2 regions of the Desulforamulus ruminis DSM 2154 genome follow, and region 2 is predicted to be linked to the other one. Evidence: riboswitches for the same ligand, from Rfam matches in the RefSeq annotation. Region 2 holds a riboswitch; the other holds the start of a gene.
The links. A riboswitch is a leader RNA that binds a small molecule or an ion and turns the genes downstream of it on or off. The one in region 2 is predicted to bind glycine.
Positions count from the first base shown of each region.

Region 1: another riboswitch for glycine. It lies ahead of DESRU_RS17145 (serine hydroxymethyltransferase); the one in region 2 lies ahead of gcvT (glycine cleavage system aminomethyltransferase GcvT).

Region 1 covers NC_015589.1:3,460,932-3,468,647, reverse strand. Annotated here, with positions in the region: gene DESRU_RS20015 (cache domain-containing protein) at 1-1,549, shown strand, start outside; glycine riboswitch at 1,753-1,857, shown strand; gene DESRU_RS17145 (serine hydroxymethyltransferase) at 2,150-3,400, shown strand; gene lpdA (dihydrolipoyl dehydrogenase) at 3,428-4,807, shown strand; gene DESRU_RS17135 (hypothetical protein) at 4,924-5,127, opposite strand; gene DESRU_RS17130 (metal ABC transporter substrate-binding protein) at 5,498-6,502, shown strand; gene DESRU_RS17125 (CobW family GTP-binding protein) at 6,529-7,569, shown strand.
Region 2 covers NC_015589.1:3,335,739-3,343,454, forward strand. Annotated here, with positions in the region: gene gcvPB (aminomethyl-transferring glycine dehydrogenase subunit GcvPB) at 82-1,536, opposite strand; gene gcvPA (aminomethyl-transferring glycine dehydrogenase subunit GcvPA) at 1,533-2,873, opposite strand; gene gcvH (glycine cleavage system protein GcvH) at 2,875-3,261, opposite strand; gene gcvT (glycine cleavage system aminomethyltransferase GcvT) at 3,265-4,359, opposite strand; glycine riboswitch at 4,455-4,542, opposite strand; glycine riboswitch at 4,546-4,649, opposite strand; gene DESRU_RS20985 (hypothetical protein) at 4,887-5,060, shown strand; gene DESRU_RS20990 (hypothetical protein) at 5,141-5,290, shown strand; gene DESRU_RS16560 (alpha/beta-type small acid-soluble spore protein) at 5,498-5,743, shown strand; gene ileS (isoleucine--tRNA ligase) at 5,802-7,716, opposite strand, start outside.

The sequences.
Region 1 (7,716 bases), 130 kb from region 2:
TTCCAGCTTAACTTTATGTGATGGAAAGGGAAAAATCCTGGCCCGCTTTCCCGATAATGATCGCTGGACAGGGAGAACGGTTCCCGAGGCCTTAAGAGATGCTGTGGTTAAGGGTAATGTAAAAAGCATACAAGCCTTGGGGGTTGATGGAACAGAGAGAATTTATTCCTTTACTCCCTTAAGTAGCTTTCCTAACAATGATAGAGCTTTATACATTTATTCCGGTATTCCCAAGCATGTAGTATATACTACCTCCAACGGTATATTGCAAAAAAACATTACCGTCATTATTATTGTTACCTTAGCCTCCGTAGCTTTAATTCTAATTAGTGGAACTTTGCATCTATTGAGACCCTTGAATAATCTGGTAAAAGTAACCAAGGAACTGTCTTCGGCCAACTTGAATGTAAGGACCAACTTACCCTATGACGGTGAGATTGGTTTATTAGCAAAATCCTTTGATGAAATGATTATATCTTTAGAAAAGTATGCAAAAAAGCTGGAGAATGCAGAACGAAAATATAAATCATTGGTTGAGCAATTGCCAGTGGTGGTTTATCTCTCACAATTACCCGATCAAAAGCCCATCTATATTAATCCGTATTTACATAAGGTATTAGGATTTTTTGCTGAGGAATGGCTTGGTAAACCGAAGATTTGGATGGAATACATCTTTATAGAAGACAAAGAGCGTGTGGAAGAAGAATTCCGAAACAGCGTTGCAAATAAAACTGATTTTGTCTCTGAGTACCGTATGGTGCATCGTAATGGTCAAGTGGTTTGGGTTCAGGAGCATGCTGAATTGCTGTTTGATGAAGAAGGCAAATCCTATGCCATCCAGGGGATTATGCAGGATATCACTGAGAGAAAACGTTATGAAAATGAATTAATAAAATTAGACCGATTAAATTTAATCGGGGAAATGGCTGCCGGCATCAGTCATGAAGTAAGAAATCCCATGACAACCATCCGGGGGTTCTTACAGATGCTGCGTGAAAAAGAGAGCCGATATAAAAGTTATTACGACTTAATGATTGAAGAGCTGGACCGGGCGAACTTAATTATTACTGAGTTTTTATCCATTGGCAGAAGCAAGCCCACAGGCTTGGAAGTACAAAATCTTAATCATATTATTAGCAGCTTGATCCCTTTAATTAAAGCGGATGCTGCCAATCAGGACAAAAACCTGCAGATTGATATCAGCGAGATACCGGATATCTTATTAAATGAAAATGAAATCCGTCAGCTCATATTAAATCTGTGCCGTAATGGCTTGGAGGCAATGCAGCAGAGTGGGGGTTATTTAACCATCAGAACCTATAGGGACCCCAATCACCTGGTGCTGGTGGTCCAGGACCAGGGCGAGGGAATTAAACCGGAGTATTTAGAAAAGCTGGGAACCCCTTTCTTTACCACAAAAGACTACGGAACGGGTTTAGGGCTTGGTATTTGTTACAGTATTGCCGCCCGTCACAATGCCACCATCAGTATTGATACCGGACCCAAAGGAACCACCTTCTATGTTAAGTTTGAATGCAGTTCGTGTTAGAAAGAGAAATCCTTTGCATCTAGCCGGTGTTGCCCACACAAAACCCAGCAATGATTTTGATAAGACAGACAGGGATCATTATGATATAATAAAATATCTGTTACAAAGGATATTGAGAACGGCAAAAAGGCCGTGCGGTAAAAATCTTCTTAAAAGATTTGGCTTAATTAAGCACCCGACCATATAAAACCAAATAAAATCGGATGAAGAATACGGGAGAGACCTCTGGCTGAGGCGCCGAAGGAGTAAAGGAGCGGTGAAGCGAAACCGGTTTTGAAACTCTCAGGTAAAAGTACTGTATTCAGACGATACTCTGGAGAGTTTTCATGAGGCGGCAAGTTTTATGAAACACCCAAGGGGATAGCTTCGCAAGAGGTGAATCTTTCAGGTTAAAGGACAGAGGAAACAGCAAAGACTGTTTCCTCTGTCCTTTTATTTTGCAGTCAAGAACAAATCCTTTGGGAGGGAGGTTGATACATATTGAAAATCCTGTTCATTAGGGCCCAAGGGAGAAAGGGCAGGAGGGATCCTGACGGTAGGAAACTTGGATGAAAGGCAGTAAGGCAGCCCTGCCTAAGGGCGAAGCTTAAATAACCAAGGATGATAAAAAGGGGGAAGAAAATAGTGAACTACTTAATGCAAGATCCCGAAGCGGCTGAAATTGTAGAATTGGAAAGGATGCGTCAAAATCGTAAGATTGAATTAATTGCTTCGGAGAATTTTACCTCCCAGGTGGTGATGGCGGCTCAGGGCAGTGTCTTAACCAATAAATATGCGGAAGGTTACCCGGGTAAAAGATATTATGGCGGTTGCGAATATGTGGATAAGATGGAGAATCTAGCCATACAAAGAGCCCAGAAATTATTTGGCGGGGAACATATTAATGTGCAGCCCCATTCCGGGGCTCAGGCCAATTTTGCCGTGTACTTTGCGGTTCTAAAACCCGGGGACAAGATTATGGGGCAAAATTTGAATGATGGAGGGCATCTAACCCACGGCAGTCCGGCCAATGTATCCGGTTCCTACTTTGAAGTAAAGTCCTATGGTGTGGATCCCGAAACCCACCGGCTGGATTATGAAAAAATTGCGGCCCTGGCCCGGGAATACAGACCCAAAATGATCGTGGCAGGCACCAGCGCCTATCCCAGGACCATTGATTTTCAAAGGTTCAGGGAAATTGCCGATGAAGTGGGTGCCCTCCTTTTAGTGGATATGGCGCACATTGCCGGGCTGGTGGCAGCAGGCCTGCATATGAGCCCCGTTCCCTACGCTGATTTTGTGACTACCACCACCCATAAAACCTTGCGGGGACCCAGAGGCGGCATGATTCTGTGTAAAAAGGATTATGCTTCGGCGGTTAACAAGGCCGTTTTTCCCGGTACCCAGGGCGGACCGCTGATGCATGTGATTGCGGCCAAAGCAGTTGCCTTTGGCGAAGCGTTAAAACCCGGTTTTATAGATTATCAAAAACAGGTGTTAAAAAATGCTTCATTTCTAGCCCAAGAACTGCAAAAAGCCGGTTTTACCCTGGTATCCGGCGGGACGGATACTCACTTGATCCTGGTGGATCTGCGCAATCGGAATATGACCGGAAAAGAAGCTGAGAAAAGATTGGATGAGATTGGGGTGACCGTCAATAAAAATACCATCCCCTTTGAGCCGCTCAGTCCCTTTGTTACCAGCGGCATCCGAATCGGCACACCGGCCGTGACCACCCGAGGATTTAAAGAAGCGGAGATGGCCGAGGTCGCCGGCATTATTAACACGGCTCTTTCAGATCAATTTAATGAAAAAGCAGAGGAACTGAAGCAAAGGGTGAATGAAATATGTGTTAAATATCCCATTTATTAAGGTATATTAATACCTGGAGGTGTTATCTTGAACTATCGCATCGTAATTATAGGCGGGGGGCCCGGCGGCTATGTAGCAGCCATCCGGGCCGCCAAATTGGGAGCTAAAGTGGCTTTGGTGGAAAAAGATCAGGTGGGCGGCACATGTTTAAATTGGGGATGTATTCCCACCAAAGCGCTGGTAAGTCAGGCCGCTTTAGTGGCTGCTATCCGCCGGTCGGAGGAACTGGGGATTCAGGTTGGCCAGATAGCGGTGGATTATGGGCGGATGAAGGAGCGCAAGGATCAGGTGGTAAACAAACTGGTGGGTGGAGTGCAATATCTGCTGAAGAAGAACAAAGTGGAGGTGATTCAGGGCGCCGGTCGTATTGTCGCCCCCGGTCAGGTTAAGGTGGACTTAAAGGACGGCGGTGAGATGGTCTTAGATGCAGAAAACATTATCTTGGCCACCGGCACCCGCCCGGCTTTGATTCCCGCCCTGGGCTATGACGGACAGCGGGTGATGACCTCCGATGAAATCCTCAACCTGACAGAACTGCCCGGGGAAATGTTAATTATCGGCGGCGGTGTGATTGGCTGTGAATTTGCCTGCATCTTTGCCGAGCTGGGAGTTAAGATCACCATTGTGGAAGCCCTGCCGACCCTGTTATCCACAGTAGACCGGGATGTTCAGAGACAGATGCAAAGCATTTTGAAAAAACGCGGCATTACGGTTAAGACCAAGTCCAAAATAACGGCTGTAACCAAAACCGCAGATAAAGTGATGGCGTTGTTGGAGAACGGCGAAGAATTGGTGGCGGATAAAATACTGATTTCCATTGGACGTACCATGAATTTAGCAGAGCAAGGCCTGGCGGAATTGGGCGTTCAGTTTAACGACCGGGGGGCAGTCCAGGTGGATAGCCGGCTGCGCACCAGCGTGCCGGGTATCTATGCCATTGGGGATATTACCGGGAAAATTCAGTTGGCACATGTGGCTTCCGCCCAGGGAATGGTGGCTGTGGATCATATCATGGGCAAGGAAAAGGAGATGGACTACAGCGTTGTGCCCAGTTGCATCTTTACCATACCGGAAACAGCCGGCGTAGGCTTAACAACCCAAGAGGCCGAGGCTCGGGGCATCAAAATAAAGGCCGGCAAGTTCCCCTTTATGGCTTCGGGAAAGGCGGTTGCCATGGGTGAAACCGAGGGGTTTGTCAAAATACTGGCCGATCCGGATACAGACCGTATCCTGGGCGTCCATATACTGGGGCCCCACGCAACCGACCTCATTGGCGAGGCAACGTTGGCCATCCAGTTAGGGGCTACCGTAGAGCAATTGGCCGGGACCATTCATGCTCATCCGACTCTTTCTGAAGCTGTGCTGGAAGCAGCGGAGGCGTTGCATGGTATGGCTGTCCACATTTAATGAAGACTCCGAACTTTTAATCGTCCTGTTGAAGCCGGCATCGTAAAAGGGTGCCGGCTTTTTTCTGCGTCTGTCCGGACCTGTTCAACCGGTGTTGTCGATAGAATTTGTTTAAGTTATTTCTTTGATTTTTCGGTACTGACATGAATATTGGGGTTGCTTTGACCATTAACCGTAACCTGTGGATTTACTGTAGTGTTTTTGGCCGGAGCGACCGTTGCCTGAGTATGGCCATGTTTGGTTTCCAGATATTTTTCATACCCCATGGTACCGCTCACAATCAGAGCAACAATGGCGTATACAATAAGAAATTTTTTCATCACCTATCGCCTCCAGGCTGATTGTCTCATGCAAATCTTAAAATAACCTTAAACCAATGATGGATCACAGAGCCTCAGGGTTCCTTTTTAATGATTTATTATTTTATAAACATAGTTTAAAAGCAATAGGTTGGATGTGGTACAAATTCTGATCAAGAAACAACTCTATTTGCTCAAAATCAGACAACATGAAATTATTCTTTAATTTCCTTTCTGCAGTTGACATATATTGGGTAAATGTTTCATAATGAATATTAGATCAGAATAATTCTTATTTAGGTGGGTGGTATAAAATTTAAATTATTGTTTAGTAAAAATTACGGACAAGCGGGTTAACAAACCCTCAAAAGGATAAAAGGAGGAACCTTGGGTGAAAAAATTTTTTGCGGCGCTGGTAGTTTTGTTATTTACGGGCTTACTGACTGGTTGCGGGTCGGCTGAAAACACCGGGCAAAAGGAACAATTGACCGTCTATACCAGCTTCTACCCCCTTTATGATTTTGCCAAGCAGGTGGGGGGAGACAAAATTATTGTTAAAAACGTTGTACCGGCGGGAGCTGAACCTCATGACTGGGAGCCTAGTCCCCAGGACGTTGCGGAAATGACCAAGGCGGACGTTTTAATTCTTAGCGGCACCGGCATGGAACCCTGGGCTGAAAAGGTATTGGCCAACATTGATCAAAGCAAGGTAACTGTTATTTACGGCGGGCAAAATATTGAATTAATTGAGGGCACGGCGCATGAACATGAGGGCGAAGAAGAACATGGCCACGAACAGGAGGCTCATGAGGCCGCCCATCATGAGGAATCCGGTGAGGCTGAGGAGCATGACCATGATCACGGTGGTAAAGACCCCCATATCTGGCTGGACCCTGTAAATGCTAAAATCATGGTAGATAATATTCAAGCCGGTTTGGCCAAAGCGGATGAGAAAAACAAGGCTGTTTATGAAGCCAATGCCGAGGCCTACAAAAAAGAATTGGATAAACTCCATGAAGAATATCAGAAAGGTTTAGCCAACGCTAAAATTAAAGAATTTGTAACTTCCCATGCAGCTTTTGGCTACCTGGCCAAGCGTTATGGTCTGACCCAAGTTCCGGTACGGGGCCTGTCTCCCGAAAGTGAGCCCAGTCCGGCAGATATGGCGGAGGTTGTTGAGGTGGCACGGGAGAAGAATATAAAACATATTTTCTTTGAGACCCTGGTAAGTCCCAAAGTTTCCGAGGTGATTGCCCATGAAGTAAAGGGAGAAACCCTGGTGTTGAACCCTCTGGAAAGTTTATCGGAGGAAGAGATTGCGGCAGGTAAAAATTACCTTACCGGAATGCGTGACAATCTTAAAAACCTGGAAATTGCTGTGGGAGCTGTGGAATAAACATCCAACCAGGGAGGTCTTGATGAATGAGGGTACCGGTAGATATTATTTCAGGTTTTTTAGGAGCGGGTAAAACAACTTTAATTAGCAAATTGTTGGACGAGTGTTATCAGGAGCAAAGGGTTTTTTTGCTGGAGAATGAATATGGTGAGGTAGGGATTGACGGTTCACTGCTGGCAAATCAGAAGGTCGAAGTGAAGGAGATATACTCCGGTTGTATTTGCTGCTCTTTAAAAGGGGACTTTACGCAGGTGCTGCTGGAGGCTCTGGATAAGGTAAAACCCCAGCGGATTATCATAGAGCCCACCGGCGTGGGTAAACTGTCCGAAATTCTAAGTGTTCTGGAGCAGGATGTCTTTCAGCAGCGATTAACGGCTGAGCATATTATTACCGTGGTGGATGCCCTGAAGGCGGAGATTTACCTGCGCAACTTTGGTGAATTCTTTAAAGATCAGGTGAAACATGCCCGCACCTTGGTTTTGAGCAAAAACGATGCCCTGACAGGGGATCAAGTCCGGGAGTTAATGCAAATGCTCCGGCCGATAAATCCAACTGCCGCATGGGTTACCACACCCTGGGAAAATTTAAAAGGCAAACAGATTCTAGAGGTAACTCATTCTCCGGAGGTTATGTTCACCCGAGAATTTCCCTCTTTAAAGATTTCCCTTGGGTCGCAGCACTCTTGTGGCTGCGGTTGTCATCATTCAGGTGAACACCGCCAGCATCATGAATGCAACTGCCATTCCGGCAAACATCCCCATCATTTGCATGCAGCACCGGAAGTTTTTCAGGGCTGGTCCTGGGAAAGTCCAAAAGCCTTTAGCAACGAATCTTTGCAGCGGGTTTTAACCCTCCTCGGCAAAGACAGTCAATTGGGCTATGTTCTGCGCGCCAAGGGGATTGTGCCGGGAGAGGACCAGTGGCTTCATTTTGAATATGTGACCGGCGACTGGAAAATTACCGCAGCCTCCCCTCAACCCATCGGTCGGGCGGTGGTGATTGGTCAGAATTTAAAAACGGACCGATTAAATCATTTGTTTGAAAAGTGTGTAGAGATCGGTTGTTGATATGCCGCATTTTCTGATCCGGACAATCCATATTTAAATTAAAGAGAAGCGGCCTGTACTTTAAACAGCAAAGGGCTGCAAGGAACAGAGAAATTTTTTATTGCCAAACCCTATGGTTTATGCTAACATAACTTAAAATTAAATATT
Region 2 (7,716 bases):
GCCTGGCCTTTTTGCGATGGCCTGACGGAGTCAGTATAACATATTAAAAAAGCTCTTGGCAACCGGGGGTCTGTCCCAAAATTACTCGGGCTGCCACTTCAATACCGGCTTGCGGGCGGCGGCCACTTCATCCAGCCTGCGTACCGGTGTGGTATAGGGCGCTTCCTTTAACCTTTCCGGATTTTCCGCCGCTTCTTCCAGCACCTTGATAAGGTTTTGGGCAAAGGCATCCAGGGTTTCTTTACTTTCCGTTTCAGTGGGTTCCACCATCAAGGCCTCCTCAACAATTAACGGAAAATATACGGTGGGAGGGTGATAGCCGTAATCCAGCAGTCCCTTGGCCAGATCCAGGGTTTTGACGCCCTTTTCCCTGAGTTCCTTGAGGGGAGAAGCCACAAACTCATGCATGCAGGTTCTGGGATAGGCAATGGTAAGATGATCCTTTAAGCAGGCCATTAAATAATTGGCATTGAGCACGGCGTGCTCGGAAACGGCTTTCAGTCCCCGGCCGCCCAAGGCCCGGATATAGGTATAGGCTTTAACCACCACGCCAAAATTGCCGTAGAAGGCCTTTACGCGGCCAATGGACTGGGGCCGGCAATGGTTAAGGACATAGAGGCCTTCCTTTTCTTCCACCACCGGTTTGGGTAAGAAAGGCGCCAGTGCGGCCTTAACGCCCACCGGCCCGGAACCGGGTCCACCGCCGCCGTGGGGTGTGCCGAAGGTTTTATGGAGGTTTAAATGAACCACGTCAAACCCCATGTCGCCGGGTCGGGCATAACCCATAACGGCATTGAGATTGGCGCCGTCATAATAAAGCAGGCCTCCGGCCTGATGCACCAGGTCGGCGATTTCCCGGATATTATCTTCAAATAGGCCCAGGGTGCTGGGATTGGTTAGCATGAGGGCCGCCACATCCGGACCCAGCACCTTGCGCAGGGCCTCCAGATCCACGCCGCCCCGGGCATCGGATTTCACTTCCACCACTTTAAACCCGCAAAGGGTGGCGGTGGCCGGATTGGTCCCGTGGGCGGAATCCGGAACAATCACCTTGGTGCGCTGGGTTTCCCCTTTACTGGCCAGATAGGCTTTAATAATCAGCATACCGGTCATTTCGCCGTGGGCTCCGGCCGCCGGCTGCAGGGTAAACTCATCCATGCCGGTAATTTCAGCCAGGTCCCGCTGGGTTTCGTACATCAGCCTCAGCGCCCCCTGGCTTAACTCCTCCGGCTGGTAAGGATGGAGGCTGGCAAAGCCGGGTAAACCGGCGGCATCCTCCGCCACCTTGGCATTATACTTCATGGTGCAGGAACCGAGGGGGTAAAAACCCACATCCACGCCAAAATTCATGCGGGAAAGACGGGTAAAGTGGCGCACGGCATCCAGTTCACTGACTTCCGGCAGGGTCGGCGTCTCTTCCCGGAGATAACCGGCAGGCACTAATTCACCGGGCGCCACCAAGGGTACGTCGGCCTCCGGAAGGACGATCCCCTGCCGTCCGGGGGTGCTCAATTCAAAAATTAATTTTTCGGTCATGACATAGCCCCCAGTCTTTCCGCCAGGCTTTCAATTTCCTGCCGGGTCCGTTTTTCAGTGACGCAGATCAGCATGTGCCCGGCCAATTCCGGGTAATAGGGTTCAAGATCCAAACCGCCGAGGATGCCTTGCTGCAGCAGACGGCGGTTTACTTCCCGGGGAGACGGTCCGGTTTTAACCACAAACTCTTTAAAGGTAGGAGAATGCCAGGGCAGCCGGCAGCCGGACACGCCGGACAAAAGTTTTTTGGCATAGGCTATTTTCTGCAGGCATAATTCCGCCACCCGGCGCAGGCCTTCCCGGCCCACCAGGCTCAGATAAACGGTGGCCGCCAGGGCGCACAAAGCCTGATTGGAGCAGATATTGGAAGTGGCCTTTTCCCGGCGGATGTGCTGTTCTCTGGCCTGCAGGGTTAAAACAAAACTCCTGCGGCCCTCCACATCCACCGTTTGACCCACAATACGGCCGGGCATCCTCCTCATAAGCTTTTCTTTGCAGGCCAGAAAACCCAGATGGGGACCGCCGTAAGAAAGGGGAATGCCCAGGGACTGGCCTTCTCCCACCACAATATCGGCGCCGCAGGAACCCGGTGCCTGAAGCAGACCCAGGGCAATGGGATCGGCGCAAACCACCAGCAGGGCGCCCACGGCATGGGCTGCCTCAGCCAGACCGTTTAAATCTTCCATGCTTCCGAAAAAGTTGGGATACTGCACCAGTAAAGCAGCGGTATTCTTATCCAACTGTTGAATTACTTCTTCTACGGGGGTGACTCCGTCCCGGAAAGGAACTTCCTTTACTGCCACCCCGGGGCCAAACATGTAGGTACGGAGAACTTCTCTGTACTCAGGGTGTACGGTTCTGGCCACCACCACCGCATCTCTTTTGGTGGCGGCGCAGGCCATCAGCGCCCCTTCGGCCAGGGCGCTGGCTCCGTCATACATGGAGGCATTGGCCACATCCATGCCCGTGAGCAGACAAATCATACTTTGGTATTCAAAGATGGATTGTAAAACGCCCTGACTGATTTCCGGCTGGTAAGGAGTATAAGCGGTATAAAATTCCGATCTGGACAAAACATGTTTCACCGCACTGGGGATATAGTGATCGTAAGCCCCGGCCCCCAAAAAGCAAACCAGCTCGTCGGTGCCGGAGTTCATTCTGGCCAGGCCGGACAGATGACCGGCCAGTTCCATTTCCGACCACCCGCCCTCCACCCGGAGCTCGCCATTAAAAAGAAGCTCCCGGGGAATATCCTGGAATAATTGATCCGTGCTATCAAGGCCCAGGGCCGCAAGCATTTGCCGGCGTTCCCGGGCGGTATGCGGAATATAATGCAAACTAGTTCCCTTCTTCCACCATAGCTTTATATTGTTCCGAGGTCATTAAATCATCCAGTTGAGCCGGCTCCGTCATTTCAATCACGATCATCCAGCCCTTGCCATAGGGGTCCTGATTGACCACTTCGGGGGAATCCACCGGTTCTTCGTTGATTTCCACCACTTTGCCGCTCACCGGGGAATATAAATCGCTGGCGGTTTTTACAGACTCCACCACCCCGAAGGTCTCTTCCCTTTCCAATTCATCCCCTACAGCGGGCAGTTCCACAAATACGATGTCTCCCAGGGACTCCTGGGCAAAATCCGTGATGCCGATGGTGGCCCGGTTTCCTTCAACTTTAACCCACTCGTGCTCTTTGCTGTACTTTAATTCCGCTGGTATATTCATTCATTAGACCTCCCGTTTATAAAATGGTTTAGGCACAACCCGGGCCTTTAACGGCTTGCCGCGAACCACTACGTCCAGTTCGCTGCCGATTTCCGCCCACTGTGCCAGAACATACGCTAACCCCAGGTTTTTCCCCAGGGTGGGTGCAAAGGTTCCGGAGGTAATCCAGCCCACCTCCCGGCCCTCCCTGTTGACAGGATAGCCCTGGCGGGGAATCCCCCGGTCCAGCATTTCCAGGCCCACCAGTTTATGACTGATTCCCGCTTCCTTCTCTTTAAGCAGGTTTTCCCGGCCTACAAACTCGCCCTTGTTAAACTTTACGGTCCAGCCCAGTCCGGCCATAAGGGGTGAAATACTGTCGCTTAATTCGTGACCATACAAGGCCAGGCAGGCTTCAAAGCGCAGGGTGTCTCTGGCCCCCAGGCCAACGGGTTTAACCCCTTCCTCCACCCCGGCGTCTAAGATGGCCTGCCAGACTTTTTCAGCCTGCTCCGCCGCAAAATAAAGCTCAAAGCCGTCCTCACCGGTATATCCGGTACGGGAGATTAAGCAGGGCACCCCTTCTACCGGACCATGCACAAAGTAAAAATATTTTATTTCACTGAGGTTAACAGAAGTTAATTTTTGCAAAATTTTTAAGGCCAAAGGCCCCTGAAGAGCCAATTGAACGGTGCTCTCGGAAACGTCGGTCACCTTTACGCCTTCCGGGGCATGATCCTTAAGCCATTGATAATCTTTGGCCACATTGGAAGCATTGACCACCAGCAGGTAGCGGTGATCTTCCAGCCTATAGACCAGTAAATCATCCACCGTACCGCCTCCGGGATGGCACATGGGCGTGTAAAGGGCCCCGCCGGGACTCAAGCGGGTCAAATCATTGGTAATCATTCTTTGTATAAAGGAAGCCGCCTCTTGCCCGGTAATTTCGATTTCCCCCATATGGGAAACATCAAATAATCCGGCGGCCGTTCTCACAGCCTGATGCTCTTTCAAAATTCCCTCATACTGGATTGGCATCAGCCAACCCCCGAATTCAACCATTTTAGCTCCTGCACGCTGGTGGACATTGTAGAGAGGCGTTACTTTCATGTCTGCCACCACGTCACCTCCTAAGTTTAGTATGTTCCGGGCTTCAACATCTTACGCCAAGCCGGGAATATAAAAGGACGGAGTTATACCGCTGCCGGTATAAACTCTGTCCTTTAACCTGAGAGATGACTTCTCCGAGAAGTTTCCCCTTTGGTGTCCCGCTGGTCCATCTTATGCAGGAACTCTCCAGAGGTACGTCCGGCCACAGTCCTTTTGCCTGAGAGTTTAACGGGTTTCTCCCTCAAGAAACCGGTTTGCTCCTTCGGCGCCCCCGCAAGGGTCTCTCCCACGGCCATCATCCGCAGTTTTATTGATCTTTCCACTTTGGCCTTATTCTTTTTAGTCCTGCCAAAATCCTCTTAATGAAAAAATATTTTTATAATTTTACAGAAAATATTACCAACCGGATTCATTAATAGTTTGTTCCTGCCGGGGTTATACTACCAGCATCAAAGTTCATAAGGCTGAGCCAAGATGATTACAGTATCGAAATAATCCTCCTTTATGGGTTAAGGATTCGTGGTCTGTTTTTATCAATGATGATTTCAGACTTTCGATCTGTAATGATCGACAAGATCATCGCGGGTTTTCCAATGGCCGCAGGCAATCGAAAGATTGCCGTTGGCTATACGGTAAACCCTGTGATCGGTGCACAGTTTTTATGGGCTTTGTCTAAAGAAACCCTCCTTCGGGGGGGTTTCGTCATTTAAGAAGACCTTTTTATTTATTTTTTCAAATTGGAATTATTTAGAATAAAAGCCAATATTCATCCTACTAGGGGGTGAATAGAATGATTGATAAAAAGACTATTGTTACTGTCTTTGGTGTTGTTATTTTGCTTTTATCCGGGTATTTCCTAGGGTATCATTTCGGAGGGAAATGTACCTGCCCCGGAAGCTGCCCCTGCCCTGGCATTAATCAACATGCTTCTGATCGGTAAGCTGGATAAATTTATTTTTAGTGGGCCGCAAAGGCCCTCTTATTTTCTCCTTATCCCTGGATTCATCACTGCATCCACAGCAACGTATGGAATTTCGAATGTATTTTGGGGGCCATAGGAGGGCATTATACCCTATGATACACCGAATACCTTGATTTTTAAAATCCAGCCCTCCCTTGGGGAGGGTTTCCGCTTCAAGGAGGCAGTATGAACGCAGGAATTAAGAATTCAAAGGAAAAAATGAAATCCCGGGCTAAAAAAGAAAAAAAGCCTACCCCCATGGATCTGTTGAAATTGGAAATCGCCGAAGAACTGGGTCTGGCTGAAAAGGTTCGGCGCGAAGGTTGGGGTGGGTTAACTTCCATAGAGTCGGGACGTATTGGGGGAATCATCACCCAGCGGGCCAAAAAGGGGTTAATTGATCTGGATGCCCTGAGGCAGGGCATAAAATAGAAATTCCATAGAAAAAACATGAGAGAGCGAACCCTGGAGTTCGCTCTCTTAAATATTGTTACACTTGGTGATGTTCCTGCACCACGCCGGCACAACGGGGGCAGAGGGTCGGGTTTTCAGGATCACTGCCAATCCCTTCGGCATACATCCAACAACGCTCGCATTTGGCGCCGCCGGCAGGGGCCACCGCCACCGCCAGTTCCATTCCTTCCGCTCGGGCAGCTTCAGCAGGTGCTTCCGCCAGGGGATGCAGAGATACGCCGGAAACAATAAAAATGGTGGCCAGTTCAGCAGCCATAGCCCGAAGGAACTCGGCCGTGTCCCCGTGGGCGTAAAGATCCACTTGGGCCTCCAGGGCGTTGCCGATAATTTTGTTCTGACGGGCGGTTTCCAGCACCTTCAAAACTTCTTTACGGATCTCCTTTACCCGGTCCCACTTTTTCTCCAACTCCACATCAATATATTCCACATTGGCTTCAGGCATATCCAGCATTTGAACACTGGCCAGCCTTTCACCGGCAACCGGCATGTGCCGGTAGATTTCTTCGGTGGTGAAGGTTAAAACCGGCACCAGCAGCCGCACCAGGGCATCCAGCACTTCGCAAAGTACCGTCTGGGCAGCCCGGCGTTCAAGGGAGGCGGGCACCGCCGTATATAAACGGTCCTTGATAATATCCAGATAAAAGGCGCTGAGATCCAGCACACAGTAATTGTGAATGGCATGATAAACCACATGGAACTCGTAGTCCTCATAGGCCGCCAGCACCCGCTTAATCAACTTGTTCAGTTCCATCAGGGCCACCCGGTCCAGCTCCGGCAGATCCCGGTAAGCCACTTTGTCTTTGGCCGGGTCAAAATCATAGAGATTGCCCAGCAGAAAACGGGCGGTATTGCGAATCTTGCGGTAGGACTCGGTCATCTGCTTAAGGATATTCTGGGATAACGCCAAATCTCCCCGGTAATCCGCGGAGGAAACCCAGAGGCGCAGGATATCGGCCCCCATCTGATTGATGATTTTTAACGGATCCACCACATTGCCCAGGGATTTGGACATCTTGCGTCCCTTTTCATCCACCGTAAAGCCATGGGTCAGTACGGTTTTATAAGGAGGCTTGCCGGTTACCGCAACCGAGGTGGACAGGGAAGAATTGAACCAGCCCCGGTGCTGATCGCTGCCCTCCAGATAAAGGTCCGCCGGCCGCTGCAATTCCGGCCACAACTCCGGTTGGTCCAAAACCGCCAGATGGCTGGAGCCGGAATCAAACCAGACATCCATAATATCGGTTTCCTTACGGAAGTCGCCGCCTTTCCCGCAGTGATGGCAGTTCAAGCCGGGGGGCACCAGTTCATTGGCCTCTTTGGCAAACCAGATATCCGAACCGTGCTCCTTAAACAACTGCTGGATATGGGCAATGGTTTCTTCAGTAATGATTTCCTTGCCGCAGTGGTTGCAGTAAAAAATGGGAATGGGTACGCCCCAGATGCGCTGGCGTGAAACACACCAGTCGCCGCGGCCCTCCACCATATTATAGATGCGGTCCTCTCCCCAGGCCGGAACCCACTTGATATTCCGGATGGCCTGCAGGGTCTCCCGGCGGAAACCCTCCACCGAAGCAAACCACTGCTCGGTGGCCCGGAAGAAAACCGGCTGCTTGCAGCGCCAACAGTGGGGGTACTGGTGTTTAATATTGCCCAGGCCCAGCAAGGCGCCCTGCTCTTGGAGTTCTTCAATCACCGATTTGTTGGCGTCCAGTATAAACTGGCCCTGGAACTTGCCCCCTTCCGCGGTAAATTTACCGCGGTTGTCTAGGGGAGAGAGGACCGGCAGTCCGTATTGTTTGGCCGCCAGGAAGTCTTCCTCGCCATGTCCCGGCGCCGTATGAACACAGCCGGTGCCGGCGTCCAGGGTGACATGCTCGCCCAGAATCACCAGGGAATCCCGGTCCACAAAGGGGTGCCGGCAAACCACCCGG